DNA from 3 places in the Alteromonas sp. ABH4_453 genome. Region 2 is predicted to be linked to each of the others. Evidence: predicted binding sites of a transcription regulator. Region 2 holds the regulator's gene; each other region holds the start of a gene.
What was found. Region 2 encodes MetJ, which represses methionine synthesis genes. Its sites were predicted from a motif close to TAGACGTCTAGACGTCTA; they were not measured.
Positions count from the first base shown of each region.

Region 1: serA (phosphoglycerate dehydrogenase) is a predicted target of MetJ. The motif match lies at 7,103-7,120, and genes of this name have one in related genera.
Region 3: metK (methionine adenosyltransferase) is a predicted target of MetJ. The motif match lies at 4,137-4,154, and genes of this name have one in related genera.

Region 1 covers NZ_JBSWXP010000001.1:397,171-407,867, forward strand. Annotated here, with positions in the region: gene pepP (Xaa-Pro aminopeptidase) at 1-615, opposite strand, end outside; gene ACXAGV_RS01700 (UPF0149 family protein) at 688-1,254, opposite strand; RNA gene ssrS (6S RNA) at 1,849-2,031, shown strand; gene ACXAGV_RS01710 (ribokinase) at 2,053-2,949, shown strand; gene ACXAGV_RS01715 (nucleoside hydrolase) at 2,972-3,913, shown strand; gene ACXAGV_RS01720 (ATP-binding protein) at 3,973-5,601, shown strand; gene ACXAGV_RS01725 (5-formyltetrahydrofolate cyclo-ligase) at 5,635-6,282, shown strand; gene rpiA (ribose-5-phosphate isomerase RpiA) at 6,373-7,029, shown strand; gene serA (phosphoglycerate dehydrogenase) at 7,373-8,602, shown strand; gene ACXAGV_RS01740 (DUF481 domain-containing protein) at 8,734-9,480, opposite strand; gene ACXAGV_RS01745 (DUF481 domain-containing protein) at 9,694-10,497, opposite strand; gene ACXAGV_RS01750 (HDOD domain-containing protein) at 10,633-10,697, opposite strand, start outside.
Region 2 covers NZ_JBSWXP010000002.1:520,574-531,270, forward strand. Annotated here, with positions in the region: gene metF (methylenetetrahydrofolate reductase) at 1-543, opposite strand, end outside; gene metJ (met regulon transcriptional regulator MetJ) at 705-1,037, shown strand; gene ACXAGV_RS05720 (malic enzyme-like NAD(P)-binding protein) at 1,197-2,432, opposite strand; gene ACXAGV_RS05725 (hypothetical protein) at 3,113-3,430, shown strand; gene rpmE (50S ribosomal protein L31) at 3,636-3,848, opposite strand; gene priA (primosomal protein N') at 4,319-6,508, shown strand; gene ACXAGV_RS05740 (SPOR domain-containing protein) at 6,640-7,218, shown strand; gene ACXAGV_RS05745 (hypothetical protein) at 7,295-7,963, opposite strand; gene hslV (ATP-dependent protease subunit HslV) at 8,345-8,869, shown strand; gene hslU (HslU--HslV peptidase ATPase subunit) at 8,952-10,280, shown strand; gene ACXAGV_RS05760 (helix-turn-helix domain-containing protein) at 10,403-10,697, opposite strand, start outside.
Region 3 covers NZ_JBSWXP010000004.1:272,446-283,142, reverse strand. Annotated here, with positions in the region: gene ACXAGV_RS09980 (phosphoglycerate kinase) at 1-689, opposite strand, end outside; gene epd (erythrose-4-phosphate dehydrogenase) at 799-1,809, opposite strand; gene tkt (transketolase) at 1,828-3,819, opposite strand; gene metK (methionine adenosyltransferase) at 4,225-5,370, shown strand; gene ACXAGV_RS09960 (hypothetical protein) at 5,622-6,092, shown strand; gene ACXAGV_RS09955 (3'-5' exonuclease) at 6,231-6,734, opposite strand; gene ACXAGV_RS09950 (ABC transporter substrate-binding protein) at 7,053-8,231, shown strand; gene ACXAGV_RS09945 (hybrid sensor histidine kinase/response regulator) at 8,246-10,697, shown strand, end outside.

The sequences.
Region 1 (10,697 bases), on a different contig from region 2:
ACATCCAGGAGCAGCAAACTGCATAGCCCGCTTGTGGGCACGGGCACTTATTTCACCGGCCGCTTTCATCATTGCCACTTCACAAGCAGACTTGAACAAACGCATTTCATGCAGTTGCGGACGTAAATCATGTACTGCACCAGGTGCTAGAGATTCTTTTGGCGCTTCACGCAAAGTATTAAGGGCTTCAGTAAATAAGCGGTCGTGACGTTCGTTATAACCTAAAGAAAAGTACACATTGTCTTGCCCTTGAATTGACGCAAGTAAGGCTTCTTCTAACTCATGTGTTTCAAAGGCTTCATCTAGGCTAAACCGAGCAAGTGCTGCCTCGGCGCCCAAGCGTTTACCGTGCCAAATCTCTGCACTCTTGTCCTTTTCCTGTACAACCATTGCTCGATAACTTTCACCGTAGCGAGGGTGATTAGACAAAATCAACCAGGCGTCAGGTTCTTCAAACCCTGTCAGATACCAAAAGTCGCTTTCTTGCCTGAACGTATACTCAGTATCACGACTTCGGGTCACCATACCTGCGGCAGGCACAATACACACACTGTTTGGCTTGCACTGAGCAAGTAGTCGGTCTTGCCTAGCGATAAACTCTTGCGCACTAATCATAAAAAAGAAAACCCTAAAAAACTCTCGTTAAAGCAAATGGCGACTTACCGCCGCTTCTATTACCTTGAATTATTAGTGTACGGATGGCGTGTCTTGTTGATCATCTAGCAGCGATTGACCAAGTTCACTGAAGCATAAAATTGCTGAAATTTTCACGTATTCTTCAACTTCAAATAGCGCCTTCTCTGACTCTTCATCTGCATCCATGGGTTCTTCCATGCGTGAAATATCTGAAAAATCTTCAAGTGCTTCTTTTACATCGTCAGAACATTGCATAAGATCTTGCTGGTGTAGACCAAACCCAAGCATAAAACCTTGCACCCAATTAATCAGTGCAGCTCCGCGGTCATTTATCGGCGCTTGGTCGTCAGGAAGCAACAAATTGAGCGCAAATTCTGGCTCAAGAAGCTGCTGACAGGTTTGATTGAAAAGGTTATTTAAAAGGTACTTAGTAGGGTCGCTAAACGCATCCCCCTGATTAATGGTTTCACTTAACGCTTCTAGCCACTTTTGGTCGGTTAGCGACATGCCACCACAAAGCATACCGCACAGAATGCCATGAACTTCTGCAGCGTCAACAATTACGCCTTGCTGAGACAATTTATTACTTACGCTATCGTAATCGAGCTGTTTTTCCACGAATTGTTCTCTTTTGTTTTGAATAGTTTGAGATACAAGTGCCGCTTTTGTATAGCGGCTAATTACCGTCTATTTTGGCGGCGACTTACGTCACTGTCATCTCTTGATGGAGTTAATACTAGCAAATATCAATGTGTAGCGCCTCCTTTTGCCCTGCCACTGCGCTAACTTTGAACAAACAGCAAACGTAATTTTAGGGTCTAATAACACTGTGTCGCATACACTTTACACAACGGTGCTTAAACGTTGTTTACTCGCTGTTCAAACAGTGTTTAATTCACGGTGATTTAGCAAAATTCGTTGCCGGACGGCTAGTAACATCGTCAGATTTCATCTAAGATCGTGGTTGTTGGATATGGAATTCCTTTCGCAACAGCTTGACAGTGTTCATTAGCGTTTAATATCAGCATTAGCTTGTTGGTTATTATTGAGCTTCTCCGGTATGCGTGTATAATTGCTGACCAATTGGTCAAGAAAATAGTATTTTTTTACCGTTTTTATATTCACCACGCAAAATAGTTATAAAGCGCCTTAGGTGATCCTCTTCACTGGATCTCGCGTTTGTTATACCCTGTTGCGTTAATACAACAACAATGTTTCCTGGGATGTTTGCTAGTTCATTCATGTCCCTGGCCGATGCTTTAAACCTAGGAAGTTGAAACAGCTGCTATTGTGCAAGCTCGACGCGTATCGAGAAGCCTACGGCAATTGTGATTCTTCCGCCCTGAACTTTTCGGTTCACGGGCGAAACATGGACAGCGGCATTCTGGGAAGCGCCCTCTTTCGACGGAAGAAGAAATGGCAATAATAAATTTTGGCTCTATTAATATTGACCACGTTTACCAGGTAGATCACTTTGTGCAGCCTGGAGAAACGCTGGCCTCTACCCATTATCAAACCTTATTAGGTGGTAAGGGTGCAAACCAGTCTATTGCTTTAGCGCAAGCAGGTGCAGACGTAAGGCACGTCGGCAGCATTCACGAAAACGACGCCTCATTTAAACAAGCTCTTATTAAAAAGGGTGTTGATTGTCGTGGTGTAAAGTGTTCAGAAGTTCCTTCAGGTCACGCCATCATCCAAGTTACCCCAAGCGGTGAAAACGCCATCGTATTATTTGGTGGTGCTAACCAAACTATTACCGCAAAAACCGTAATGCAAGCGCTAGACGATACGCGCCCTTCGGACTGGGTATTAACGCAGAACGAAACCAGCAGCATTGAAGAAGTACTTCGCCAAGCGAAAGAAAAACAGCTAAAAGTAGCTTTTAACCCAGCGCCTATGAGCGAGTCGGTTAAACAGCTTCCGCTAGACTGTGTAGATTTACTTATTGTAAACGAAACCGAAGCTGCTGCGATTACCGGTAAAGAAGAACTTGAAGATATTGTGACAGTGTTCAAAGAGCAGTGGTCACACTGCGAAGTTATTATTACACTAGGTAAAGCCGGTGTAATGATGCTGCGCAAAAATGAAGTTGTAGAAGTAAAAGCATTCTCTGTTGATGCGGTAGATACCACCGCAGCCGGTGACACCTTTATCGGTTATTTCTTGTCTGCATACAGCAACCACACCGATGCTAAGCAAGCATTGCGTCGAGGGTGTGCAGCTTCGGCCATTGCGGTTACCCGTGAAGGCGCAGCACAGAGTATTCCAACACAAAAAGAAGTGGATCGTTTCTTAGCGAAACACGCCAACTAGCAAGACGCATTGAGATAAATTGATGGCACATAAGATCATATTAGATACGGATCCGGGGATTGATGATGCAATGGCGATCTTTTTCGCTTTCCAATCTCCAGATATTGAAGTTCTAGGCTTAACTACCGTTTTCGGTAACGTTCCAGTAACGATGGCAGCGCAGAATGCACTAACACTTTGTGAAATTGCAGGTAAAGATATTCCTGTAACCAAAGGCGTTGGTATGCCATGGGTTGGCCCAGAGTCAAACTATGCACACTTCGTACATGGTGAATACGGCTTTGGTCACATTAAGCCTGAAGCACCTAAGACCGAGCTTGACCCACGCAGCTCTGCGCAGTTTATCGTTGATATGGCGCGCAAGTACCCGGGCGAGATCACCATTGTTGCTATTGGCCCATTGGGTAACTTGGCACTTGCACTTCGTCTTGAGCCAGAACTGCCTAAGTTGGTGAAAGGCGTTAGCATTATGGGTGGTGCGGCGTTTGTTCCTGGTAACGTTACACCGGTTGCTGAAGCAAACATTTGGAATGATGCGCACGCGGCGGAAATCGTGTTTGCGGCAGACTGGGAACTGACTATGTTTGGTTTGGACGTAACAAACTTCACGCCATTCTCACCTGCCTTTGTTGAAAAGCTTGAAGAGAAAAACAATACGCTTGGCGGTTTTGTGAAAGAAAGTGCCCAGTTCTACATGGATTTCTACTCGCAAAACCGTGAAGATCGCGTGTGTTTTTTCCACGATGCATTCCCAATTGCCCACCTTCGTCACCCAGAGTTATTTGAGCTGACTGAAGGTCACGTTCGCGTTGGCACAGGTACGCTTGATAGAGGGCAAACTGTAGTTGCGCCTAAAGGTACAACACCTAGCCCGCTATGGAATGAAGCAAATACAATAAAAGTAGCGACTAAAGTTGACCATCAAAAGCTGGAACAACTATTCATAGACACCTACGCTTTATGATATGTTTAAGGGATTGTTAATATACAATCCCTTTTTTATTTCATCGTTAGGTTCAAACTATGCAATCAGCTCCACTCCCCATTAATGAGGAAGAACGTCTTGCCGAGTTACTCAGCTACGACGTACTTGATACCGAAGCTGAAAAGCTGTTTGATGACCTAACAGCACTTGCCTCGCAAATTTGCGAAACCCCTATTGCACTTATTAGTCTAATTGATCCTGACCGCCAGTGGTTTAAATCACGAGTGGGGTTGGATGCTGAAGAGACGTCCCGGGAAATTGCTTTTTGCTCTCATGCGATTTTGCAAGAAAAAGTGTTCGAAGTTCCTAACGCCACGTTAGACCCTCGATTTCATGATAACCCTTTGGTAACTGGCGCGCCTGATATTCGCTTCTATGCTGGTGCACCACTCATTACCCCATCGGGACACGCAATCGGTACACTTTGCGCCATTGACCGCAAACCTAAAACACTGACAGAAGCGCAGAAAGCATCACTTCAAACTCTTAGTAAATCGGTAGTAGCGCATTTGGAACTAAAGCGTAAGAACCGAGAACTAGAGCGTACTAGCCAATTTAAATCTGACTTTCTGTCTTACATAAGCCACGAAATCAGAACGCCACTTAATGCGATAAACACCTTTAGCCGGCTGCTTGAGGGCGAAGCTCAAAAGTTGGGTTTGCCCTCGTCTTTTACCACACCGCTTTCTCATGTAAGTACAAGCGGCGAAAGGCTGCTAGAAATTGTAAATTCAGTTCTAGATATCAAGCAAATAGAAGCTGGTAAGATGCGTGTAATGCCCCGTGCGGTGGACACTAAAGACTTTTTCACACATCTATTTTCGTTAACTAAAATCCGTGCCGAAGACAGCGGTATAGTATTTTCAACAAAAATTGATGAAGCAATGCCCGAATCTTTGTATTTTGATGACACTAAATTTGGGCAGATTGCACTTAACATACTGTCGAATGCGATTAAATTTACCAATAAGGGTAAGGCTGTCAAAGCGCAAGTGAAATACAAAAATGGCAATGTTGTGTTCAATGTCATAGATGAAGGCATCGGCATTAGCGATGATGATCAGAAGCGACTCTTTAAGCCTTTCGAGCGAATGGGTAACGCTCAAGAGATTAGTGGAACCGGCTTAGGCTTGAATATATCTAAGCGCCTTGTCGAGCTCATGGACGGGTCTATTAAAGTTAGCAGTAAGTTGAATCACGGCACTCGCATAAGCGTGACTTTACCGGCCGACGCGTTGAGTGAAAATCAGTTCGTTGAATCAGAACCACGCAGCATTGTAGCTCAAGTCAACGTTAGCCAATCCGCGAATGTTTTGGTGGTTGAAGACCACTATATAAACCAAGTAGTTATTCAAACCTTATTCGAAAAACTTGGCGTGTCTCTCTCTGTAGTGAGCACTGGCGAAGAGGGCGTTGAATACGCCAAGTCTAATCCTGTGGACTTAGTTCTTATGGATCTCAACCTTCCTGGCATTCAAGGCGATGAAGCAACAGCTCAAATAAAGGGGTTCAAGCCAAATTTGCCTATTGTCGCATTAACGGCGGATGTGATTACCCAGCCAGAATATTTGCGTGAGCAAGGTCTTGATGATGTATTGACCAAACCCATTGAGAGTAGTGAATTAGTTCGTGTACTTAATCACTTTTTAGGTGAATCTGATCGTTAACCTCCTGGTTTAAAGCGAGTAAGGCCTTCAATCATGCAGATAAGCGTTTCACAAGAAAGCATGCGAACTCGCGCACAGTTGCGGAAAAAGCTTCGCGAAACACGCCGTGAGTTATCTTTTGAACAACATGAGGATGCTGCAAAACGCGTAGCATCGCAACTCAATGCCCTGCCTTTTCTCAACGAGAGCATAACAATAGCGGGATATTTAGTTAACGATGGCGAAGTCAATTTAAAGTACTACATCGATTGTGTTTGGCAGGCTTCAAGCAAAAAAAGATTCGCACTTCCTGTACTACACCCCGTATGCAAAGGGCATCTACTTTTCTTATCTTACAACCCAAACACCCAGCTTATTTGTAACAAATACAACATTGAAGAGCCCGTGCTGGCTTGTGAAGACGTTGTTCCGGTTACGCTATGTGATGTTATTCTTATGCCGCTTGTAGGCTTTGATAGTAACGGTAATCGCTTAGGCATGGGTGGTGGCTATTACGATCGTACATTAAGCTTTACTCAGCGCCAAATGAGTTCCCATTCGCCTCTTAAAAAACGTGCGCCAAAGTTGGTAGGCATTGCCCACGACATTCAAGAAGTAGATGCCCTACCTATTGCACCGTGGGATGTGCCGCTCGATGCTATCGTAACACCCACGCGCGCCCTGCATTTTACTAACTCGTGATAGCCATTATAACAAATTGAATATACGAACTTGTGGGTTCATGTACGCTTATACGATACACTTGCGAACACAATAAGTCGGAGAATGACCATGGATCAGAACGCAAAAAAACAAGCCGTAGCCAAAGCAGCCATCGAATATGTTGAAGCAGATAGCATTGTAGGTGTGGGTACAGGCTCTACCGTAAATTTCTTTATTGAAGAACTCGGTAACATTAAACACAAAATTGAAGGCGCAGTATCAAGCTCAGAAGCATCTACCGAGCGTTTAAAAGCCCTAGGCATTGAAGTGTTCGAGTTAAACGAAGTCAGCAACCTTTCGGTTTATATCGATGGGGCTGATGAGGTTACTGAACACAAGCATATGATTAAAGGTGGAGGCGCAGCACTCACTCGCGAAAAAATTGTAGCCGGCGCCGCAACTACTTTTGTGTGCATTGTTGATGAAAGCAAGCGTGTGCCTGTATTGGGCTCATTTCCGCTGCCGGTCGAGGTTATTCCCATGGCTCGCTCTTTTGTAGCCCGTGAACTGGTAAAACTTGGTGGCGACCCTGAATATCGGCAGGGAGTAGTGACAGATAACGGTAACGTTATTTTAGATGTACACAACCTTGAGATTCTTAATCCGCGCGAACTGGAGCAAGAAATTAATAATATTCCTGGCGTAGTGACTAACGGCATCTTTGCGCTAAGAGGCGCAGATATTGTACTAAGTGCCACAGAAAGTGGTGTCGAAACCTTTAAGTGATAGCTTGGCACGGCGTATAGACGGTGAAAAGCTATACAAAATACTGCTTTCAACTTAATGCGTTTTCTGTTAATTTCCGTTTAGACGTCTAGATGTCCTTAGTTAGGTGCGACGCGTTTTAATGTTTACGCTAATTAAGGTCCGCGTCATTTATAGCGAAAGCAATCAACGTGATTATAAAAGCTTGGTAGCAGTTTTGCTAAAGCAAGGCTTCAGAGCAGCGTAGTGATGCACATTGCCGCACAGGTTGTACAAAGCTACGCTTTTAATACTTGTACGTTCAGTAAGTCTTGGATTGGCGATGCAAGCAAACCAAATTACATCAGTGAGAGATAGCGAGTTCATGAGCAAAGTTTCATTAGAGAAGGATAAAATCCGAATTTTATTGTTAGAAGGTGTTCACCAGAGTGCATTGGAAACACTAAAAAGCAATGGGTATAGCAACATTGAATTTCTCAAAACCTCACTTCCTGAAGATGAGTTAATTGAGAAGATAAAAGACGCCCACTTTGTTGGTATTCGCTCGCGTACCCAAATTACCGAAAAAGTGGTTAATGCAGCACAAAAGCTTGTGGCTATTGGTTGTTTCTGCATCGGCACCAACCAGGTTAACCTTGAAGCCACACAACGTCGTGGCATCCCGGTATTTAACGCCCCGTTTTCTAATACTCGCTCGGTTGCTGAACTGGTTCTTGGGCAGATTATTCTTCTACTTCGCCAAGTACCAAGCAAAAACGCCAAAGCCCATCGTGGTGAATGGGAAAAAACTGCGGTTGGCTCTTACGAGGCTCGCGGAAAAACCTTAGGCATCATTGGCTATGGCCACATTGGTACTCAGCTAAGTATTCTTGCTGAACATTTAGGTATGCGCGTTCAATTCTTCGATATCGAAGACAAACTTGTGTTGGGTAACTCGGCTCAGGTGAAGTCACTGGAAAAACTGCTTAATACCTCTGATGTGGTATCGCTACACGTGCCTGAAACGCCTCAAACTCAAGATATGATTGGCGAGAAAGAACTGTCGCAAATGAAAAGAGGCAGCATTCTAATTAACGCTTCTCGCGGTACCGTCGTTGATATTGACGCGCTTGCAAACGCATTGGAAAGCGGCCACCTAAATGGCGCAGCAATTGATGTATTCCCAGTAGAGCCTAAGTCTAACACTGAAGAGTTTGAGTCACCGCTTCGCGCGTTCGACAATGTTATTCTTACGCCACACGTAGGCGGAAGCACACAAGAAGCGCAAGAGAACATCGGAATTGAGGTGGCTGGAAAGCTAGCGAAATACAGCGACAACGGCTCTACGTTGTCAGCGGTTAACTTCCCTGAAGTATCGCTGCCCGAGCACACCGGTCGTTCACGACTTCTCCACGTACATAAAAACCAACCGGGTATTCTTACCCAAATTAACCAAGCGTTCGCAGAAAAAGGCATTAACATTGAAGCCCAGTATCTACAGACTAACGCGGAAATTGGTTACGTGGTTGTGGATGTTAAAGAAGACCGTGGCTATGAGGCATTGGCAGAGCTTCAACAAATTGATGGCACAATTAAGACTCGTATTCTCCACTAAGAAGCCTTGTTTGTAGCCTAAACAAAAACGCTGCACTATGTGCAGCGTTTTTTATGCTTATCATTTTACTTCAATACTTTTTACTTCTATTTTTTGAAGGGCCTATTGACCTTTAAACAAATTAGTTCGGCTTAGAAGAAGTTGTAAACTAGGCTAACAGCAGTTTCAGTATCAAGCTTTTCTACGTCATCATCAACGTTGGTGTTGTGGTCTAATTTAAATGAAAGACGCATAGAAAGATTACCGCTAATGGTAGCAGTTAGGGCTGACTCAGCACGTGACTTAGTGTTGTCAGAACCCACTTCTGTACTCACTGTTTGAGTAAATTTAGCAGTATCAGAAATCTTCCAAGAATATGCTGATGATGCACGAACAATCATGCTATCAAGGTTTTCACCGTCTTGAGTTTCAATGAAAGAATAACCCGGACCGATTGAATATTCTAAGGTATGGCGCTTGTTTTGAAGAACCTTTTGGTTCCAACCCGCAGCTACAGTAGCCTGATAGTTAAAGTTGCTGAATCGGTCATCTTCATAAGATGCGAATCCGAATAAACGGTTATCTGGGTTGGCGAGTTTGTAGTTACCCTGCGCTGAACCGAAGAACTTCTGTGCAGAAGTAAATTCAACATCTTCCCCGTCATCGCCTTCTACCGTCTCTTTCTTGTAAAGACCTTTAAGAATGTAGTCGTTACTCCACTTCTCAAGTTCTTGATGCGCTTGAATACCTGCGCTGATAGATGTTGTTTCAGTGTTACCTGATGTAGAGATAAAACCTAGCTCACCTTCCATTGTAAAAGGCTTCACTTCATCGTCTTGAGCGAAAACAGCCGGAGAAAGAGAAATTGCAACTAAAGATGCAAGCACTTGCTTTTTCATTGAACAATCCTATTGATTATCGGTCCATTCGTTGTACGCGATACCTTTTGAACTGCAAGGCGGCACAACACGAGTTTTAAAAGAAGTCGATTAAGTAATGCACCGGAGAAACTGGCATCACAAACAATGGTGCGCAGTGTACATTTTCAAGCCTCTCAGTCAATGCGAACGCGGCAAAAAGCCTAAATTCGACTGTTAATTTACACTAATTGACTAAAAGAATTGATAGACCAGCGCTACCGATGTTTCTGTGCTTAACGCCGCAACATCTTCAGGGGTGTCTGTTTCGTGATTTAATATGAATGATAATTTCATTGCCAATGATCCAAACACATTGGCAGAAAGCGAGGTTTCTGAGCGAGATTTTGTATTTTCTTCGCCGGCCTCTGTGCTAACGAATTGCCTTAATTTTGCACCCGAGCTCCAATGATATTTATACTCGGCAGACGCGCGCACTATAATGCCGTCATTCACAAGGCTCTCGTTATCTTCTTCCGCTTCAATAAAGGTATACCCTGGCCCCACACTATAACGAAATTCGCTATCTTCATTTCGCCATACGCGCTGTGACCAACCCGCAGCAAGTGAAGCGCGATGTTCATAACCGGTAAACTGATCGTCTTCGTAATCGCCATACATGAAGAGGCGTCGTCCCGGCGAAAGCAGTTTATAGTCGAATTGTGCGCTCGTGAAAAAGCGTTGTGCGCTGATATCACGCTCTGTGGTAGGCGTACCACTCTCTTTATAAAGCAGTTCAGCAAAATAAATGCTGCTCCAGTTTTCGGTTTCGTGGTCAGCGTTGACCGCTGCTTTAACGCTGGCTGCAGACGTGTTGCCGGTATTAACTAAAACACCGAGCTCTCCGTCTAATGTAAAACGCGGTATTTCATCATCGGCGTCGGGAGTGAAGTCTGCATGATAAAGCGTTTCAATGAGATCCCTCGCGTTTGCAGATAAACACACGCCAATACAAATGGCACCGACAACAACACGTGGCCGGAAGATTTTTCTAAACATAACTGATTTTACGTCGAGCTTTTATAGTTATTAGATTACGCCTATTTGAGACGCACGTAATACCAATCCTCTGGGGGAGCTTTACTCTGTTTTAAGAATATAAAAGTGCGGTGACAGAACTGATGCACTGAAAGCTCAGTGAATAAGCGACACAATTTTTGCTGTTTCTTGTTCAGCATATTCAATTGAGTTACTTATCA
Region 2 (10,697 bases):
CTGGGTTATCGCTTCTGTAGCGCCAGCTTCTGCTTTGCGCTTAAGGTTTAGTAAATCAAACTGCGCATTTGGCGCTTCAGGGTGCTTCTCTGGATAGGCAGCAACAGAAATATCAAAATCGGCAACGTCTTTTAGCAAGGCAACAAGATCAGAGGCATACATCTCTGTTTTTTCTACTCCTGGCGGTAAATCGCCACGAAGCGCAACAATACGGCGGATACCTGAGTCCCAGTAGTCTTTTGCAATTTGCTTAAGCTCATCACGGCTAGCATCAACACAGGTCAAGTGAGGAACCGCCGCGACACCGGTTTGCTGCTGAATGCGTTTTACTACGTCGTGGGTTCTGTCACGCTCACCGCTATTCGCGCCGTAGGTTACCGACATGTAGCTTGGCTTTAGCGGCGCTAGACGTTCAACTGACTTCCACAGGGTCTGCTCCATGGTTTCCGTTTTAGGCGGAAAGAATTCAAAAGATACATCAATATCACGCAGTTCCGACAGGGACTGGTTTAATGCATCGATACCTTGTGCGTAAGAAACCATGGCTTTTTCTCTCAAAAATGTAATCTTATAGACGTTTAGACGTCTAAATTAAATAATATATGTCTAGACGTCAAGAGGTTTACACTGCTCAATTGACCTTTTCGTGAACTTGTTTAGAATTTCTCTTCATAATATAAAAAAGAGTAGACCGAGTTAGTACAATGGCAGAATGGAACGGTAAATATATTCACCCCTACGCAGAGCACGGGAAAAAGAGCGAGCAGGTAAAGAAAGTCACTGTCTCTATACCTATTAATGTGCTTAAAGCACTTACTGATGAGCGTACCCGCCGCCAAATCAATAATTTGCGTCACGCCACTAATTCGGAATTGCTGTGTGAAGCGTTTTTACACGCGTTTACCGGGCAACCTTTGCCCAACGATGATGACCTGCGCAAAGACAACCCTAACCGCGTACCGGCTGAAGCTAGGCGCATTATGGAAGAAATGGGCATTGACCCAAGCTTCGAAAACGATGTGTCAGAAGATGACTAAAATTTAGCATTTAAATAAAAAACGGCGCTGTATTGAAAGCTAAGCTTACGATACAGCGCCGTTTTTTATGTGTTATGTGCTCTTATTCTTCAAGCGCACTTTTCAGTAAATAATGGTTGAGCGCTAATACATCCATTTTTAGCCTTGTGCGCTAGAGCTTTATTCTTCTGGGCTTTCAGGCACTCGTGCAACGCCCGACTCAATAGCCGCCTTAGATACGGCGGTAGCAATACGCTCGCACAAACGCGGGTCCATAGGTTTAGGAATAATGTACTCCTTACCAAATGTCAGACTAGTACTCTTACTGGCAGCTAGTACTTCTTCTGGTACAGGCTCCTTCGTGATAGCACGAAGGGCTTCTACTGCCGCTACTTTCATTTCATCGTTAATGGCCGTTGCACGAACATCGAGTGCTCCACGGAAAATAAACGGGAAACACAGTACGTTGTTAACTTGGTTAGGGTAGTCCGAACGTCCGGTAGCCATAATAAGATCTTTACGTACTTCGTGAGCAAGTTCAGGCTTTATCTCAGGGTCAGGGTTAGAACATGCAAATACAATTGGGTTTTCAGCCATCAAGGCCAGTGTTTCTGGTGGTAAAACATCCGGTCCTGACACACCAACAAAAATATCCGCGCCTTCCATTACATCTTCAAGCGTACGTTTGTCAGTATTGTTAGCAAATAGCTTTTTGTGCTCAGTTAAGTCTTCGCGACGAGTATGGATAACGCCTTTTCTGTCTAGCATATAAATACGCTCACGCTGAGCACCACACTTTATAAGCAGTTCCATACAAGCGACCGCTGCTGCACCGGCACCCATACATACAATTTTAGCGCTCTCTATGCTTTTACCCTGAATTTCCAGAGCATTAAGCATGCCTGCTGCAGTTACAATAGCGGTACCGTGCTGATCATCATGAAATACCGGAATTTTACAGCGTTTAATTAGCTCTTGTTCAATCTCAAAGCATTCAGGTGCTTTAATGTCTTCTAAGTTAATGCCGCCAAATGTGTCAGCGATATTCGCTACCGTATTAATAAACTCTTCGGTCGTTCGATGCTTCACTTCAATGTCAATGGCATCCAGTCCTGCAAAACGTTTAAACAGAAGGGCTTTACCTTCCATAACAGGTTTCGATGCCAGTGGGCCTAGGTTACCCAACCCTAAAATCGCGGTTCCATTACTGATAACTGCAACCAGGTTTCCTTTACCCGTGTACTTATAGGCGTTATCTGCATCTTCGGCTATTTCTCTGACCGGCTCGGCAACGCCTGGGCTATAGGCAAGAGCAAGGTCATCGACGCTATCGGCTGGCTTAGATAACTCTACGCGGATTTTTCCAGGTGTGGGTTTGGCGTGATAGTCGAGTGCGCGTTGTCTAAAATCTGACATGTAAAAAGGTATCCTTAGATGTAGGGTTCATCGGTGTTTTCGTTCACGCTCTGTCGCTATTTTATTGTCGTTATAGTTATAGGTAGATAAACGTAAGCGCGTTACAACCAAGTAATGACAAAAGTGATTATAAATAGTTGTTAGCAATAGGGCTTGTTGATCTTTGTTTTATAGCAATCATCAATAGGCCCTAAGGTGGCATGTGGAAAAAGCAGACTAGGCGTTAACCTTTACTGATTTTGTTCACATACCTTAATGGATACAAGCCTCAGGTTTATGTACCCAAAAGCGCCACAAGTCTTGAAAGTAATGCATTATTCACAGAATTAATGCTTACTATCAAAGTGCCGATCGCAACTCTAACACAGCCAATCACTGTGTACATATCTGATCAGAATTCTTATATACCAATGTAGGTTAGGCATACTAATTAGACCAGTAAAATGGGGCTATAATTGCCATTCATACTATTTATTTTGACTTGTTATAACATTCTGTAGGTCTATTGTGTGGAGGATGAAAACAAAGCTATCAAAGGGATCTACGTTCTCATAAATACATAGGACAGAAACCCAAATCAGGAAAATAGAACGCAGGGAGATACCTCGTTAATTCTCCTTCCAATATTTCTGATAAAATCCTGTGAAAGCCCACTCTAAATTCGCACTGAAGGCGAGGATATGACAGAAAGAAAACTAATAACCGTGTTAACCGATGTGTGCGAAAGCGTAAAATCTGCCAATAATGGATTTGTTTGGCTAACTCACTTAGGGCATTGGAGAGCGCCGCAAGTGATTGCCGTGTTTAATACTGAGCAGGAGAAGCAGCGGGCGTTAACTAATGGTTGGGATATAGACTTCATAAACCAAGTGAATATAGCTTTGGCGTCAATTAAGTCAGCACCCGTTGGTATTTATTTTGATAGCGAAGAAGAGTGTAAGAAAGTGAGTGGCGGCAATTGGGATAGGCATTTATCTAATATTAAAAACCTTCACTGAGTTCAGGTTACGCTGAATGTTGTTAATTAAGCTAAAAACGTTTTCAGAAAGGCGAGTTGCAGGGCTTGTTAAACTGGCTAGGTACTGGCCTGACGTAGGATAACGGCGGTAAAGCGCTGTTTGGCACACCTTGATTGTGTGAAGCGTGAATTTTAAACAATAAAAAAGCGCCATAAAGGCGCTTTTTTCGAACTCGATATCAGGCTTACTTTTTGCCCAATGCACCGAAACGCTTCTTGAAGCGATCAACACGACCACCAGTGTCAACGTTACGTTGCTTACCAGTGTAGAATGGGTGACATGAAGAACATACGTCTAGGTTGATGTCTTTACCAAGCGTAGAGCGAATCTTCATTACGTTACCACATGAGCAAGTTGCTGTGATTTCTTCGTATTTTGGGTGGATATCTTGTTTCATTGGGTTACCTCACATAATAAGGCCGTATCGCTATACAACCCGAAGTCGCACACCATACGTTACTTAATTCAAATGATAAGTCGTTCAAAGAACAGCCTATCGCAAAAGAGCGGCGCATAATAAAGGATGGCAGGGCCTTGATCAAGCGGTTTTTGGCCAAATGCTAAACAAGAGAGCTAGACAAGGTAGCCGTATAAAAAGGCCAAACAAAAAACATTCCTTTTATGCTTACCTGTAAAGTATGTTTAAATATTTGTCTTTCAAGGCTGGGCCAAATGCTCTAGTAGCAAAATCACGCTCTAGTGGCAAAAACATGCTCTAGTAGCAAAATGTGTAGCTAGCTGTTAGCAGCGCAAATTGCTGTAATGTATAGGCCTGCAAGTAGCTTCAGTATAATTAGTTTCAACATAAGAAGCTTAGTAAGCGCATTACGCGCTGTAACAGTTGTTAAATAAGGTAAAACTTTCGCAATGGCCTTTATCCAAGTTGCCGTGCCAGTGCCACTGCGCCAACTTTTCACATATACCCACGATAACGCATTAAGTGCGGGGGTAAGAGTGGTTGTGCCTTTCGGTCCGCGCAAACTTGTGGGCGTAGTTGTTGAAACCCTACACAAAACAGAAAGCGACATTGAAAACTCCAACAAGCTAAAAGCTATTGAGTCGGTACTGGACGATAGCCCCATTATAGATGAGGTGCTGCTGAAAATGGCCCAATGGCTGTGGCAGTACTATCATCATGCGCCGGGTGAAGTGCTGCACGCTATGCTGCCTGTTTTATTGCGCAAAGGCGAGCCAGCAGCGCCAACACCCCAAGACATGCTAATGCTTACCGAAGAAGGCAAGCAAACGACTGCAGACACGTTATCGCGAGCGCCTAAACAACAAGCCTGTTTTTCTGCTTTGGCCGGTGGTGTCTTATTAGCGTCCCAAGCGCGCAAGCAGTATGGCGCACCTGCGGTAAAAGCGCTTGTCGAAAAGTCATTGGCAAGCATTGAGGAAGTCGCGCCTGAGTTTAAGTCAGGCAGTTGGCTTGCCTCGTTATCGGTGTCTGAAAAGCCAATTCCAGACACAGAGCAGTCAGTTGCCATTGCCGCGCTAAACCGTCAGCAGAGCAACTTCGCGGTAAGCTTGCTTGAAGGGGTTACCGGTAGCGGTAAAACGGAAGTGTATCTTCAAGCTATTGAACCTTTACTGCGCGAAGGGAAGCAAGTGCTTATCCTTGTGCCAGAAATTGGGCTTACGCCGCAAACCGTGTCACGCTTTGAAAAGCGCTTTGGTATTGCAGTGGGCGTTTTACACTCTCAGCTTTCTGATAAAGAACGGCTACAGGTGTGGCAGCGAGCAAAAGCCGGTGAACTCGGTATTATCATTGGTACTCGTTCGGCTATTTTCACTCCTCTTTACAACCCCGGTATGCTGATTGTGGATGAAGAGCACGACGAGTCATTTAAACAACAAGATGGACTTCGCTATCATGCCCGTGACCTAGCAGCCATGCGGGCTAAGCAGCACAATATACCTCTTTTATTAGGTAGCGCCACGCCCGCACTCGAAACACTTAATAATGCGCTAAGCGGTCGCTATGCCCATTTGCAGCTAACTAAGCGAGCGGGAGGTGCGAAAAGCACGCATCAGCATGTGTTGGACGCGCGTGACCAACCCATTCACTACGGTATTTCGCAAGGCTTGCTAACGATAATGCGCCAGCATATCAACGCGGGAAATCAGGTATTGGTGTTTGTGAATCGCAGAGGCTATGCGCCAGCGCTGCTTTGCCATCACTGCGGCGAAACCGTCATGTGTAAGCGTTGTGACCGGCCTTATACTGTGCATAAAGCGCAGAACCGACTTCAGTGTCATCACTGCGGCGGTATGCGTTCAATGCCATCAAACTGCGAAGCGTGCCATCACAATGAATTAGTTACGGCGGGTACGGGCACCGAGCAAGTCGAGCAAGGGCTTGCAAGTTTATTTCCCGGTGTTAAACAGGTACGAATAGACAGCGATACCGTGCGGGGCAAAGATAAACTGCACCAAACGCTAGATGCAATAAACCGCCAAGAGTACCAGCTGCTGGTAGGTACCCAAATACTATCAAAAGGTCATCATTTCCCGCATGTCACCTTAGTGGCAGTGCTAGATTGTGATGGCGCACTTTTTAGTGCCGATTTTAGAGCACCAGAAAAGCTCGCTCAGCTTGTAACTCAGCTTGCTGGAAGAGCAGGGCGCGCCAGTAAACCTGGTGAGATGTGGCTTCAAACTCACAACCCCCATCACCCTTTGCAACAAGATTTAGTGCACAATGGCTATGGGCATTTCGCCAGACACGCTTTAATGGAGCGAAAAGCGGCAGGGCTTCCCCCATTTATTAGCCAGTTTGTCATTCGCGCAGAAGCGACCGACAGCAGTTTGGCCTATCGCTTTTTACAAGACAGTAAGCAAGTATTTCTCCAGCAGCATGCCATTGAGTTAAATGGCCCGTTTCCTTGTCTGGTCGAAAAGCGGCAAGGCAGGTTCCGCTTTATGCTGGTATGCAGTCATGAAAAGCGTGCGCCGCTTCACAATGCGCTGCGTTTGGCGCTGCCATTTTTACAGGCGTTGCCACAGGCAATGAAGGTAAGGTGGTCGATAGATATTGATCCTACCGATTTCAGTTAGCTTGTTGGGTAGCAATACGTTAAAATTTCCGCAGGATTGAAGTGCAGAAAAGCTGCTGCTTCATAAAGATTTGGTATATGACGTTTTCTTACGCATACAAACAACGATAACAAGTAGGAATATTGCCGACTATGGCTCAACGCGATTATGTCTCTCGTGGACGCTCTCCTCAAAAAAAGAAGCCTGCTGGTAAAGGTAAAAAGCCAACAGCAAACGCGAAATCTAACGCCCCAGTTTCAGGTAAGCTTCCTATCGTACGCCTTATTGGTATTTTCGCACTGGTTATTGGGTTTGGTGTATTTTTGTGGTCGATAAAAGACAACGTAGAAGATGATGTAGATACACAAGCTTCAAGGCCTGTGGCTCCCACAGAAGAGTCTTTACCTGAACTACCAGAAGAAGAATGGGAGTATATTAAGACCCTGCCTGGATATGAAGTAGAAGTTGAAGTCAAAGAGCAGGAAAAGTCGGATAAACGTTATCTAATGCAGTGCGCCTCGTTTAGAACCCGCGCGCAGGCTGAAGAGATGAAAGCCAAAATTGCGTTCCAGGGTTTAGAGGCTCTTATCAGGCACAGCACTGGCAGCAACGGCGATTGGTTCCGCGTTATTCTAGGCCCTTACGAGTCGAAAAGAGATGCGGAAAAAGCCAAGCACAGCCTGCGTAAAGTTAACATTGCCACATGCCAAATTTGGTACTGGAATTTGTAACTTTTGTTGGTACAACTTATTTTGAAGAAGCGCGGAGTGGAACGAGGAGTGCGTTCCACTTGCTATATGGTGTTTCCTAGCGAGATGCCCTAGTCATGTGCACGCCATTAAGTATAAACCACACTATTTGGCCTAAACCGAATATAGCGGTCGATGCTTCCAACAGTACATTATCCGAAAAGACGGAAAGCCCTGAAAATAAGGTGAGAATACCCGCCGTTCCTATGGCAACACCAAGTACATGAGTTGCCTTGTCGTAAACCCCATGTTTAATACCCATGTAGCTAATTAACAACACCCATATTGCGCCGATGAGCTCTATACCTCCACCAAGTGCATCAACCACTATATCCACACTCTTTAATACAACAATTGCGTTGTCTTCATTGGTATTAGAGTAATTGGCCAAAAACGGAAGACTTACTAAAAAAATAAACGTGCTGGCGAGTACGAACGTTGCCCACATGTTCCCAATGGCGCTGTTATAGCGAGCCATAATGGGAGAATGGTTTTTAAATACAGCCTGAAGCGATTGATTCAATAGAAGCAGACTGAAACTAAACACAATACCAATTACCATGTACCCCATAAAAAAGGTATCGCGCTGAGACACAATAAACTGTAAATGACCAATGTCAGAGGTGTCGAAGGGTGGTTCAATAAGGCCGAAAAAAAGCACAAAACCAAACAGGTAGGTAAGGGCACAAGCAATGGCTGCGATGCCTCCAGCACGCTGAAGATGCATATGAAAGCCTTAAAATAAGTTTAAACTGAAATTATTACGCGACAAATTTCAGCTGGCAGCAAATTTGATTTGTAACAACAGTTGTCACTCGCGCGCGGGGAATCAAGACGCGCGGCTTCCTCCGCCAGTAGGTTCTACAAAGCAAAAAAACTTAGCATCACCCTAATTCTGAATCGGCGAGAATATGGCTACAAAAAAATGGCGTTTTTAATAAGGTCCGTATACGCTAAGCCCATCTAGTAGGCAGTTCTGAGTGCACATTCTTTTGTCTTACCCTTGAAATTAAAAAGCCTTCCCCCACTTATTTGTTATTGAATTTAAACGCTGCTGCCTTTGTAACATGAAAAAACGCAGCTGCGCCCAGCTAAACGGGGAATTAACGTGACAACGATTGTATCTGTACGACGTGGGAATCAAGTGGTAATGGCCGGTGACGGACAGGTATCACTAGGCAATACCGTAATGAAAGGTAATGCGCGCAAAGTGCGCCGTTTGTACCACGACAAGATTCTAGCGGGCTTTGCTGGTGGCACGGCCGACGCTTTTACGCTATTTGAGCGCTTTGAAGCAAAGCTTGAAGCGCACCAAGGCCATTTAACCAAGGCGGCGGTTGAACTTGCCAAAGACTGGCGAACTGACAGAGCGCTACGCAAACTCGAAGCCCTACTTGCCGTAGCCGACGAAACCGCGTCATTTATCATTACAGGTAACGGGGACGTAGTGCAGCCAGAGCAAGATCTTATCGCTATTGGTTCTGGCGGTAACTATGCGCAAGCGGCAGCTACCGCACTTTTAGATAATACCGAGTTAAGCGCTAAGGAAATTGCTGAAAAATCGCTGACCATAGCCGGAGATATTTGCGTATTCACTAACCATAGCCAAACGGTTGATGTACTAGATTACTAAGTAATAGCGAAAGCTGTTATTGGCTTGTTGTCGTTCGTTTGCGTAGCAAGTACAACAAGTATTGTTAGAAAAGGGTTTATTCATGTCTGAGATGACACCAAGAGAAATTGTTCACGAGTTAGACCGACACATTATCGGTCAACAAGATGCCAAGCGCGCTGTATCTATTGCACTTAGAAACCGCTGGCGTCGTATGCAGCTTGAGCCTGAGCTGCGCCAAGAAGTTACACCAAAAAATATTTTGATGATTGGTCCAACGGGTGTGGGTAAAACCGAAATCGCTCGCCGTTTAGCTAAACTTGCTAACGCGCCCTTCATTAAAGTTGAAGCGACTAAGTTCACCGAAGTGGGCTATGTGGGTAAAGAAGTTGAAACCATCATTCGTGATCTTGCCGACATCGCGGTAAAGATGACGAAAGAAAACGAAATGAAGAAAGTGAAATTCCGCGCAGAAGAAGCAGCGGAAGAGCGAATTCTAGATGTTTTGCTTCCTCCTCCAGAAGACGCGTGGGGCAACAAAGAAGACGTTGAAGATCGCGGCACCCGCCAAGCATTTCGCAAAAAGCTTCGTCAAGGCGACTTAGACGACAAAGAAATTGAAATTGATGTGGCACTTCCACAGATGGGCGTAGAAATTATGGCGCCTCCTGGTATGGAAGAAATGACTAATCAGCTTCAAGGCATGTTTCAGAATTTGTCGGGTTCGCAAAAGAAAAAGAAGAAGCTGAAAATTAAAGAAGCGTTCAAACTGCTTATTGAAGAAGAAGCAGCACGTCTTGTAAATCAAGAAGATTTGAAAGAAAAAGCTATAGAGTCAGTAGAGCAGCACGGTATTGTGTTTGTCGACGAAATTGACAAAATCTGTAAGCGTGAAGGCAATACATCAGGCGATGTCTCTCGTGAAGGAGTCCAGCGTGACTTGCTTCCACTTGTAGAAGGTTCAACGGTGTCGACAAAACACGGCATGGTTAAAACCGACCATATCTTGTTTATTGCTTCAGGTGCATTCCAAATGAGCAAGCCGTCGGATCTTATCCCAGAGCTTCAGGGTCGACTCCCAATTCGCGTTGAGCTTGCTGCGCTGAAAGTGGGCGACTTTAAACGTATTCTTACCGAGCCAAATGCATCATTAACTCAGCAGTATGTTGCGTTAATGAAAACGGAAGGTGTTGATATCAGTTTCGATGACTCTGGTATTCAGCGTATTGCCGAAGCGGCATGGCAGGTAAATGAGCGTACTGAAAACATTGGCGCTCGCCGTTTGCATACCGTGCTTGAACGCTTGATGGAAGACATCTCGTTTGACGCCTCTGAAAAGAGCGGTGAGTCATTCGTGATTGATGCAGACTACGTTAACAGCCACTTAGAAACCTTGGTGGATAACGAAGATCTTTCGCGTTTTATCCTTTAAATAACTGGTAAGTAGAGGTCTCTTCATGTAATTGGGTCATGAGCATTTGCTTCTACACAAACAGTTAGTAAAAAGCCGACTTTATAAATGACGTCGGCTTTTTTATTGGAAAAAAGTAAGGGTTAGTCTGCCACTTTTTCCCAGTGATCCTCAATTTCTTCAAGACGAATTATACTTGCAGCTTCTTGAGCCTGAGTATCGGCAAGAAGATCAAGAAAGTAACTCACAGGGTTATTCTTTTCTTGGCTTTCCATGTACAGCGCCCTTAAAGCAGCATCTGTTGTCCTTGGAATTTTCGTTTGACCTTTCTCGTAACGTGCAATGGTCTGTTCATCTACACCAAAACGAGTCGCGAGTATTTTTTGAGAAAGATTCAATTCAATACGTAAGAATTTAAATTCATCGTGCGCAAGGGGT
Region 3 (10,697 bases), on a different contig from region 2:
CCCACATTATGGCCCTGTGCCGCGATAAACGTATTAGCGATACCACCGCCAACAATCAGCTGGTCAACTTTTTCAGCTAGTGTTTTTAGTACGGTTAGCTTGGTCGATACTTTTGAACCACCAACAATAGCAACCATTGGGCGCTTAGGGTTATCCAGCGCTTTACCCAGTGCATCTAATTCAGCGGCAAGTAATGGGCCAGCACAGGCTTTTGGCGCAAATTTAGCAACGCCATGAGTAGACGCTTGTGCACGGTGAGCGGTGCCAAAGGCATCCATAACGAAAATATCGCAAAGTGCTGCGTACTGTTTCGCTAACGTCTCGTCGTCCTTCTTTTCGCCGTTATTAAAACGTACGTTTTCAAGGATAACCAATTCGCCTTCGCTAAGCTCAACACCGTCTAGGTAGTCTTTCACAAGCTTAACCGGTACGTCTAGGGCATCGTTAAGGTAATCAACAACAGGTTGAAGAGAAAACTCATCCGCAGGCTCGCCTTCAGTAGGACGGCCAAGGTGAGACATCACCATAACTGCCGCACCAGCTTCTAGGGCTGCTTTAATCGTAGGGATTGATGCTTTGATACGGGCATCAGAAGTTACTTTGCCGTCTTTTACCGGCACATTTAAGTCTTGTCTAATTAGTACGCGCTGACCTTGTAGGGCCATATCGCTCATGCTTGGAATTGCCATCGTCTTTCCTATGTTAATTTAAATTCAGCAGAGCATGCGTTAAAAGCACGCTCAAATTAACTGTGAAAGCTGCGCGGGCTGTGCTACCAGCCCTGGCAGCATCAATGCGTTATTTTGCGTCGAACATCACTTTAGCTGTGTCGAGCATACGGTTTGCAAAACCCCATTCGTTATCACACCACACCAGTGTTTTAACCAGTTGTTTGTGACTAACTCTTGTTTGTGTGCCATCTACAATACACGAGTGAGGGTCATGATTGAAATCTACCGACACCAAAGGCTCTTCGGTGTAATCCAAAATGCCCTGTAAACGCCCCGCTTTTGCATTGCGAAGGGCTTGGTTTACTTGCTCAATCGTTACCTTAGATTGAAGCGTTACGCTTAAATCCATGGCAGTAACATTAATAGTAGGTACGCGAACCGCAATGGCTTCAAACTTACCCGCAAACTTAGGCAGAATACGCTCTATACCGGCAGCAAGTCGGGTATCAACGGGAATAATTGACTGACTTGCAGCACGGGTTCTGCGCAAATCTTCGTGATAGGCGTCGATAACCTGCTGGTCGTGCATAGACGCGTGAATGGTTGTGATCGTACCACTTTCAACACCGAACGCAGCGTCTAGTGCTTGGATAACAGGAACAATGCAGTTTGTGGTACAAGAGCCGTTAGAGACTAATTTTTGTTCACTGGTCAACGTGTCTTCGTTGGTTCCAAAAATGACTGTATTGTCTAAATCTGGTGAACCGGGAGATGAGAACAGCACTTGGCCAGCGCCTGCATCTAAATGTGCTTGCCCCGACGCTCTGTCATCAAATTTACCCGTACACTCAAGCACAATATCAATGCCTAAGTTTTTCCACGGTAGGTCTTTAATATCGCTTATCGCGAGCAGTGTAATATCGTCGCCTGCCACATTAAGCGTGTTGTTTTTTAAGGCCACATCAAAACGGAACCGCCCGTGGGCGGTATCGTATTTAAGTAAATGTGCAATGCCTTCGGGTTTAGCAATGTCGTTAATAGCCACTACGTTAAATTCGTTGTTGCGCCCGCTTTCATAAAGCGCACGCAACACGTTGCGACCAATGCGACCAAACCCATTTATGGCAATATTTACCATAGGCTTATCTATTACCTCTTACAGAGACAGTGCAGCCTCTACTACAGCGTCAGTGGTAATGTTGAAGTGCTTAAACAAATCGCCAGCAGGCGCAGACTCACCAAAGGTGTCCATGCCCACGATAGCGCCATTGAAGCCAACGTACTTATACCAGCTGTCTTTAGACAGCGCTTCTACCGCTACCCGTTTAACAACGCTAGAAGGCAATACGCTTTCACGGTAATCAGCAGACTGACGGTCGAATACGTCAGTTGATGGCATAGACACTACGCGAACGGCCTTACCCTGCTCGGTTAATTTTTCTGCTGCTTCAACGGCTAGCTGAACCTCAGAACCAGTACCAATAAGAATAAGCTCTGGCGTGCCTTCGCAGTCTTTAAGTACGTAACCGCCTTTCGCGATATCAGCCACTTGTTGAGCCGTTCTTTCTTGCTGCGCTAAGCCTTGACGCGTGAAGATAAGCGTTGTTGGGCCGTCAGTGCGCTCAATAGCAGACTTCCACGACACAGCAGACTCAACCTGATCACAAGGGCGCCAGTTATCAAGGTTAGGCGTTGCTCGTAGCGCTACCACCTGCTCTACCGGCTGGTGAGTTGGGCCGTCTTCACCTAGACCAATTGAATCGTGGGTGTAAACGAAAATTGCAGGCTGCTTCATTAGTGCGGCCATACGTACCGCATTACGTGCATATTCCATAAACATTAGGAAGGTTGCACCGTATGCCTTGAAGCCACCGTGAAGAGCAATACCATTCATCATGGCCGACATACCAAATTCACGTACACCGTAATAAATGTAGTTACCTGATGCATCGTTTGCTTCAACGCCTTTGCTACCTTCCCAAATGGTAAGGTTAGAACCAGCAAGGTCGGCAGAGCCGCCCAATAGTTCAGGAAGTAACGGACCAAACGCATTTAATGCATTTTGCGACGCTTTACGTGAAGCAATGTTTTGTGGGTTAGCTTGAAGTTCAGCGATGATAGCGTCTGCTTTGTCGCTGAAATCTGCAGGTAGTTCGCCATTAACACGACGTTTGAATTCTGCTGCAAGCTCTGGGTAGGCGGCTTCGTATGCTGCGAAAGCATCATTCCACGCGCTTTCCTCTTTTGAGCCTTTCTCTTTGCCATCCCAACCTGCGTAAATATCGTCAGGAATTTCGAACGCGCCGTGGCTCCAGCCAAGCTTCTCGCGAGTAGCAACAATTTCGTCATCACCTAGTGGTGCACCGTGACAAGACTCGGTACCTTCTTTATTGGGCGAACCGAAACCAATGGTAGTTTTACAACAAATAAGCGTAGGCTGCGCAGTATTCGCCTGTGCCTTTTCAATGGCGGCTTTTACTTGCTCTGCATCGTGACCGTCAACACCGTCAATAACTTCCCAACCGTAGCTCTTGAAGCGTGCTGGCGTATCGTCAGTGAACCAACCTTCCACTTCACCATCAATTGAAATGCCGTTGTCATCCCAAAATGCGATAAGCTTACCAAGGCCTAGTGTACCAGCTAGTGAACATGTCTCGTGTGAGATACCTTCCATTAGGCAGCCGTCGCCTAAGAATGCGTAGGTGTGATGGTCAACAATGTTGTGACCGTCGCGGTTAAATTGTGCCGCCAATACTTTTTCAGCAAGCGCCATACCCACAGCATTACTGATACCTTGGCCTAATGGGCCAGTGGTCGTTTCAACGCCTGGCGCATAACCGTACTCTGGGTGACCTGGCGTTTTTGAATGCAATTGGCGGAAGTTCTTCAGCTCTTCAATAGGCAGTTCATAGCCTGAAAGGTGGAGAAGAGAGTACAACAGCATCGAGCCGTGACCATTTGAAAGCACAAAGCGATCGCGGTTAGCCCAAGACGGGTTTGCTGGGTTGTGTGATAAGAAATCACCCCATAGTACCTGTGCGATATCAGCCATCCCCATTGGGGCACCTGGGTGACCAGATTTAGCTTGTTGAACGGCGTCCATACTTAATGCACGGATTGCATTGGCGAGTTCACGACGAGAGGGCATGTTGTCTCCTGATTTATTTTGTATCTTTTGTTTCGTATCTTAGCGGGCTAGCAGAGCTAGACGAGCGTAGAGATAAGGCGTTTGCTCTACTTCTTTATACGATTGAATGTGGCGTTATTCTTACCTATGCCACCTAACAGTTCAATGAGTTTTCATTGCCAATAGCGAAAGTAATAGTAAAAAATGGTCTATACGCTCACCAATGCGTATTAGCACGGTAATAAAAACTCTCTTACCTTTGCCTAAGTCTTTTTATTTTATACAAATAACCTTAATACTGATCGGGTTATGTCAACATTTCGTAACAAAGAGACTTTTAGACGTCTAGAAGTAAAGACTGGTATTTATAACTTGTTTTAGTACAATATACGACTATTTTGATAATTTAACGCTTACGGAGCATTTATGGCCACGCATTTATTCACATCCGAGTCAGTGTCTGAAGGACATCCGGACAAAATTGCTGATCAGATCTCAGATGCGGTTCTTGACGCTATTTTAGAACAAGATCCTCGCGCTCGGGTGGCCTGCGAAACGTATGTAAAAACCGGTATGGTTTTAGTAGGTGGTGAAGTCACCACTTCTGCATGGGTAGACATTGAAGAACTTACCCGAAAAACTGTTAAAGAAATTGGCTACACGCACTCAGATATGGGCTTTGACGCCGATTCATGTGCTGTATTAAACGCAATTGGTAAACAGTCTCCTGACATCAATCAAGGTGTTGACCGCGCAAGCTTAGAAGAACAAGGTGCAGGTGACCAAGGTCTGATGTTTGGTTACGCGAGCGACGAAACTGATGTATTAATGCCGGCGCCTATCACGTACTCTCACCGCCTAGTTCAAAAACAAGCGGAAGTACGTAAATCTGGCAAACTAGACTGGTTGCGTCCAGATGCAAAAAGCCAAATCACTTTTAAATACGAAAACGACAAGCCAGTAGGCATTGATGCTGTTGTACTTTCTACCCAACACTGCGATTCAGTAAGCACTGAAACAGTACGTGAAGCGGTAATGGAAGAAATCATCAAGCCTGTGCTTCCAAGCGAGTGGATAGATGGCAATACGCGTTTTCACATCAATCCAACGGGGCGATTTGTAATCGGTGGTCCAATGGGCGACTGTGGCTTAACAGGTCGTAAAATTATCGTAGATACATACGGCGGTATGGCTAGACACGGCGGCGGCGCGTTCTCAGGCAAAGATCCATCAAAGGTTGACCGCAGCGCAGCATACGCGGGCCGTTATGTTGCTAAGAACATTGTGGCAGCAGGTCTTGCTAAGCGCTGTGAAATTCAAGTGTCTTACGCCATCGGTGTGGCAGAGCCGACGTCTATCAGCATCGATACCTTTGGAACTGGCGTTGTAGATGAGAAAACACTCGTTGCACTAGTGCGCGAACACTTTGATTTACGTCCTTACGGCCTTATCCAAATGCTAAACCTTGAGCGCCCAATTTATCGCCCAACAGCTGCATACGGTCACTTTGGTCGTAACGAATTCCCATGGGAAGCAACAGATAAAGCAGATGCGTTAAAAGCATCGGTCTAATTCGACAATCAAGTAATGCTTCTATACACGCCGTTCAGTTTTTATAACGCTTGGGTTTTAAGTGGTTATACAAACTAGCGGCGTTTTCTATTTAGGCTTTGCTAACTAGCTAAATCAACGAATTAAATAAGAAACAGCAAAGAATATTTCCATCATTTATTTTTTGCGGCTATGATTAAATAACGAACACACTGTTGCTTGTAGTTTCTTGTTGTTTTACAAGCCAAGATAACAACACCTTGGACTCTTCCATGAATGTGGTTACTGGTACTCTCATAGCGCTCACGCTGGCTGTCTCGCTGACTGCTTTACCTGTATTCGCGGGTAACAATAATAGTAATTACAGCCCAATCCAATTTAAAAGCAAAAAGATAGCTCGCTGGCAGTTAAACAGTACATATCGCGTTCAATCTACAACTGAAACCTTCTTATACGACAACAGCTATACTTACCCAGCAGGATCACAAGGCATGTTCAGCGCCAGCCGACGGTTTGACACATGGATTCCACAAAAGGTTTATGCGACCTATAAAACGAACAACACCGCCTTTCAACATTATGCTGAGTGGCTTTATTTACCTCACGATATCGGTACGTTTACCCGTTTAGGCTGGCTACTTGGCAAAAACAAAGGTCTAAATATGGCTGTAGAAATAGAGCATAGACAAGTGGGGGAAGAAGAAAACATGGCCCTTTCTTTGGGAGTGAACTACCTGTTCTGATGAACTGTTAGCTTCCCGCTAACAATGGTCGTCATATACTTGCTGTCCGAGTTCATTTAAGCCACTACTGCACTATCAACCTTTCCTAAGAAACGTTCCTGCTCTTTCTGAGTAGGCAATTATCTATGCGATTTGGTATTACCCTTGCGTGAGTTCAATGGTTCTCGCGTAAGTTTGTTGAATAATCATCGCATCTGAACTTGCTCTATGGCGCTTAACATCATTCTCGGCTACAAGGCTATTTTTTACATCGTGCCATTTTTCCATTTGAGGCTCGGTTAAAATATATTCAAGAGCGCGGCAGGTGAAAGACATGTCGACGTTCGCTGCAGCGTAAAGCTTAATAAGCCAAGGGTTATCCACTACCCATCCGTCGCTGTACACTATCGTGTTTCCTAAAAAATTATTAAGCTCAACACACACTTTATAAGGGTCCTCACCTCGTGCTTGCAGCATCTGCTGAGAAATGCCATGTAGCGACTCAGCTTGCGAGTCCCAATGCACCCAAGAGGAAAATGGTCTAAGCAATTTGCACCACTTTGCACCATCATAGCGCACAATGCCAATCTCTATAGGATAACTCGCTGCCCCAAAACCACTTGCTTCCACATCTATTATTGTCGGCAGTGTTGTATTTCGCACTTATACTCCAAACTACTGTTCTCCTTAATGTGTGTCAGTAAAAGAAGATACCTTTCACATTGGTACAGAAAAATTTTTTAAACAACTGTTTCGGGCGCTATTTTAGCCCCCTCACAAAACAACCACTCAACTTTACACCTCTAACGCAATAGCAGAATCGTGCCACATTGCTATCTATCCGACTAAACTGAATACGGTGTTAAAAAGGAGGAATTGTTCATAAAAAACGCAAATTTATACTAAAGGATAATACGTAAATGACAAAACGCTTAGCGCATTGCTATACACTTTCAGGGTAATCAATCAGGTAGCTAAACCATGCGTGCAAATCTTTTTCTATCAGCGCTCTTCTGCTTTTTTTCTCTTTTTAATTCGTGCCTAGCTGACAACAACCAAGCACCTTTAATTATCGGTATAGATGCCGACCTTTCAGCGGTAGCGGTTGAGGGAGGTATTGCTATTACTCGAGGCGTCGAGCTAGCCGTAGAAGAAATTAACGAAAAGGGCGGGATTCTCGGGCGTAAGCTTTCAGTGATTGTCAAAGACCATCGAGGTAACCCAGCTCGCGGCATATTCAATATTGAACAGTTCGCCCAAATGCCCAACCTGCTAGCCGTAGTTGGTGGAGTTCACACCCCTGTCGTTCTAGCCGAAATAGATATTTTACATGCCAAAAATGTGCTGATGCTGGTACCGTGGGCCGCTGGCACACCAATTATTGATAACCAGCATTTTCCTAATAACGTCTTTCGAGTTTCAGTTCGTGACGCTGAGGCTGCATCGGTACTTATTGATTATGTAAAAACTAGGGGGCTGTCTAACATTGCTTTGGTGCTTGAACGCACAGCCTGGGGGCGCTCTAATCTAGAATCGTTAACTCAAGCTGCGCAAGTACATGGCGTAAATATCAGTGCAACTCACTGGATAAATTGGCAGCAAAAAGATTTTTCCGAAGATGCCGCTGCAATTAAAAATTCAAAAGCTGACGGTGTCATATTGGTCACGAACGTACCTGAAGGTACGGTTGTCGTCGACGCTTTGGCTGAGAAAGGGTTGAGTTCGCTTCCGGTTGCTTCCCATTGGGGTATTGCTTCAGGTCAGTTTGCATCTCGATTAGCTAACCCAATTAGCGAGTACGATATTTCAGTCCTTCAAACGTTTCACTTCGACCATCAAAAAAACAACAAAGCTAAACAGCTTTTAGAGGCCTACTATAATAAATATGGGTTAATCGATGCTGCAGCCATTGACGGTGTCACAGGGTTAGCGCATGCGTATGATTTAATTCATTTAATTGCCATTGCTGCCGATAAAGCAGGAAGTACAGATATTGAGGCGCTGCGTGGCGCCCTCGAATCACTTGAAAACATCCAGGGTGCAGTGAAATACTACGAGGCCCCATTTACAAAAGAACGGCATGATGCGCTTTGGTCAAAGGATTATTTTATGACAAATTTTAACGATAAAGGCCACTTGGTCACAGTAGGCGATAAATAATGCAGCAGGAACATATGAGACTACGTTCTCTTTTGCTATCAAGCATGCTCCCTAGGCTGGCATTGTTAATCACAGTACTTTCCATCACGCTCTTTGCGCTGTCTTTTCACTTTATCGTTAAGCAAACTGACCACCTCCAACAGCAATCAGTGAAAGGGTTAGAGCAAGACATCAATTTCATTGTTAGTGATACAACGCGTCAGCTAGCAGATTTAGCAGCTAACGACATAATCATCAATTCGCTGGTAGATATAGAACAGCGGGACAACTACCTTCCTATGTTTTTTCGCTCTTTGAATCTTACCCAAGCAAAGAGTGTTGAATTTGCGCTGTTTGATTTTGCTGGAAAGCAGGTTATTGATAAAAATTGGAGTGCGGCGCTTCCTGAGTCGTTAAGTAATGCGTGGCGCCAGCAAACCTTGGGTTCATCAAATACGTTTTTTTCTGTATCACAGCATGGTGTAGTCATTAGCGTTCCTGTCTTACTAAACGGCGTCTCTGAAGGTGCCCTTGTGATGTACGTTGACAGCCTTCAATCATTACTTGCGCCATATCCACGCCTCACAAATCAGTTAGTCACTGATGTTAACGGAAATGTTCTGTTTAGCAGTGAGCCCTCACTCATTGCTCCAAGTTCATACTTTTCAAACTTTAATCAAAGTGGCTATTCTATTAAGCAAACGAGTTGGAAGAACTTGCAGTTATATAGCGTAAAACCAACGATTACTGCATACAGAGAGATGGCTTGGACAGGTATCGTTTTAGTTTCAATGATAGTGGGGTTTATCTTCATCATATTACATATGGTGAAGATGACCGGCACCTTGGCAGAGCGCACGCTTTCAACGCTGTACAAGGATATTAAAAATCAACTTACCAGCAAAAAAGCAGCATCTCTTCCAAATGACCAACCAATAGAGGCCAAGGAACTGGCAGCCATCAGAGCCGCTTTTGATAAGCTTATTTGGGACTTAACAGAAGTGTCGCTGTCTAACGAACAATTTTCGAATGTATTGGAGTCGATGGGCGATATGTTGGTGGTAGTCGACAAGAATCAGGACATCCTGCTTGCAAATAAGCGCTTCGAAGGTTTTTGCGACGACCAATACGGCGAAAAAAATTCAATCCTAAAACTCATAGTACGAAAGCTAGCAGAGAAGCAGAGCGATGAGCTTACGCATTTTTCAGTAACCACAGGCAAAGAGCGTTACATTCGATGGACGAAGGCATCGTTAGCCGATGCTACGGGTAACATTCGTGGCAACATATATGTTGGAAGTGATGTTACCGAACAGCGCGTGTTAGAAAGCCATGTGAACGTGCTCACCCATGCGATGGATGAAGCAACGGTTTCAATTATTATTTCTGACGTTAAACGGGTCGGTCAGCCCGTTATTTATGTGAATAGCGCATTTGAGGAATTAACTGGCTACAATCGCAGTGAAATCATTGGGCACAACTGCCGCTCTATGCAGGGTGATGAGACCAGTAAACAAACTGTTGAGCAAATTCGCAATGCCATAGCAACGCGCGAGCCTATTGAAACAACGCTTATTAATTATAAAAAAGATGGGAGCCTTTTCTACAACAGATTAAATTTGACGCCAGTTAAAACGAACGGCGAAGTTACCCACTATATCGGTTTCCAACAAGATGTTACACAGCAAAAGCAAACTGAACAATTTCTTCAAGATGCAAAAGAGAAGGCAGAAGAGTCTGCTCGATTGAAATCTAGTTTCTTAGCTAGTATGAGTCATGAAATTCGCACACCTATTCACGGGATATCCGGCGTTTTACAGCTCATGGCTAACTCTGAGTTGACTGAAGAGCAGAAGCATTATCTTTCTTTGGCGAAGTTCAGCATTCAAGGCCTTCTGCATATTGTGAATGATATTTTGGACTTCTCTAAAATTGAAGCCGGTCAGTTACAAATTGAAGAGAACCCTTTCGACATTTTAGATTCACTTGAAAACCTTCAAAGTCAGTACGCCATCATGTGCCAAGAGAAAGGCCTTGAGCTACACTTCCACTTTGACTTACAAGGCTTCCACGTTGTCCAAGGTGATGATGTACGCTTCAGGCAAATTCTGTCGAACCTGTTAGGTAACGCCGTCAAGTTTACTGACGCTGGGCATATTGATGTTACGACTAGTATCAAGCAAAACGCTGACGATAGTCTTACACTTTTATGTAGTGTGAAAGACACGGGGATAGGTATTGCTCAAGAAAAACAAGCCACCATTTTCGAAGTCTTTACACAAGAAGACCTGTCTACTACCCGTAAGTTTGGTGGCACTGGACTTGGCTTATCAATAAGCAAGCAGCTTTGCGAACTCATGGGTGGTGATATAACTCTTGAAAGTGTCAAAGGCAACGGAAGTACGTTCTCTTTCACTATTTCACTTGAGCCTGCTGATGAGACGGTACTGAAGCCCGTGCACCATGCATCTGCTTTAACGCGAGAAA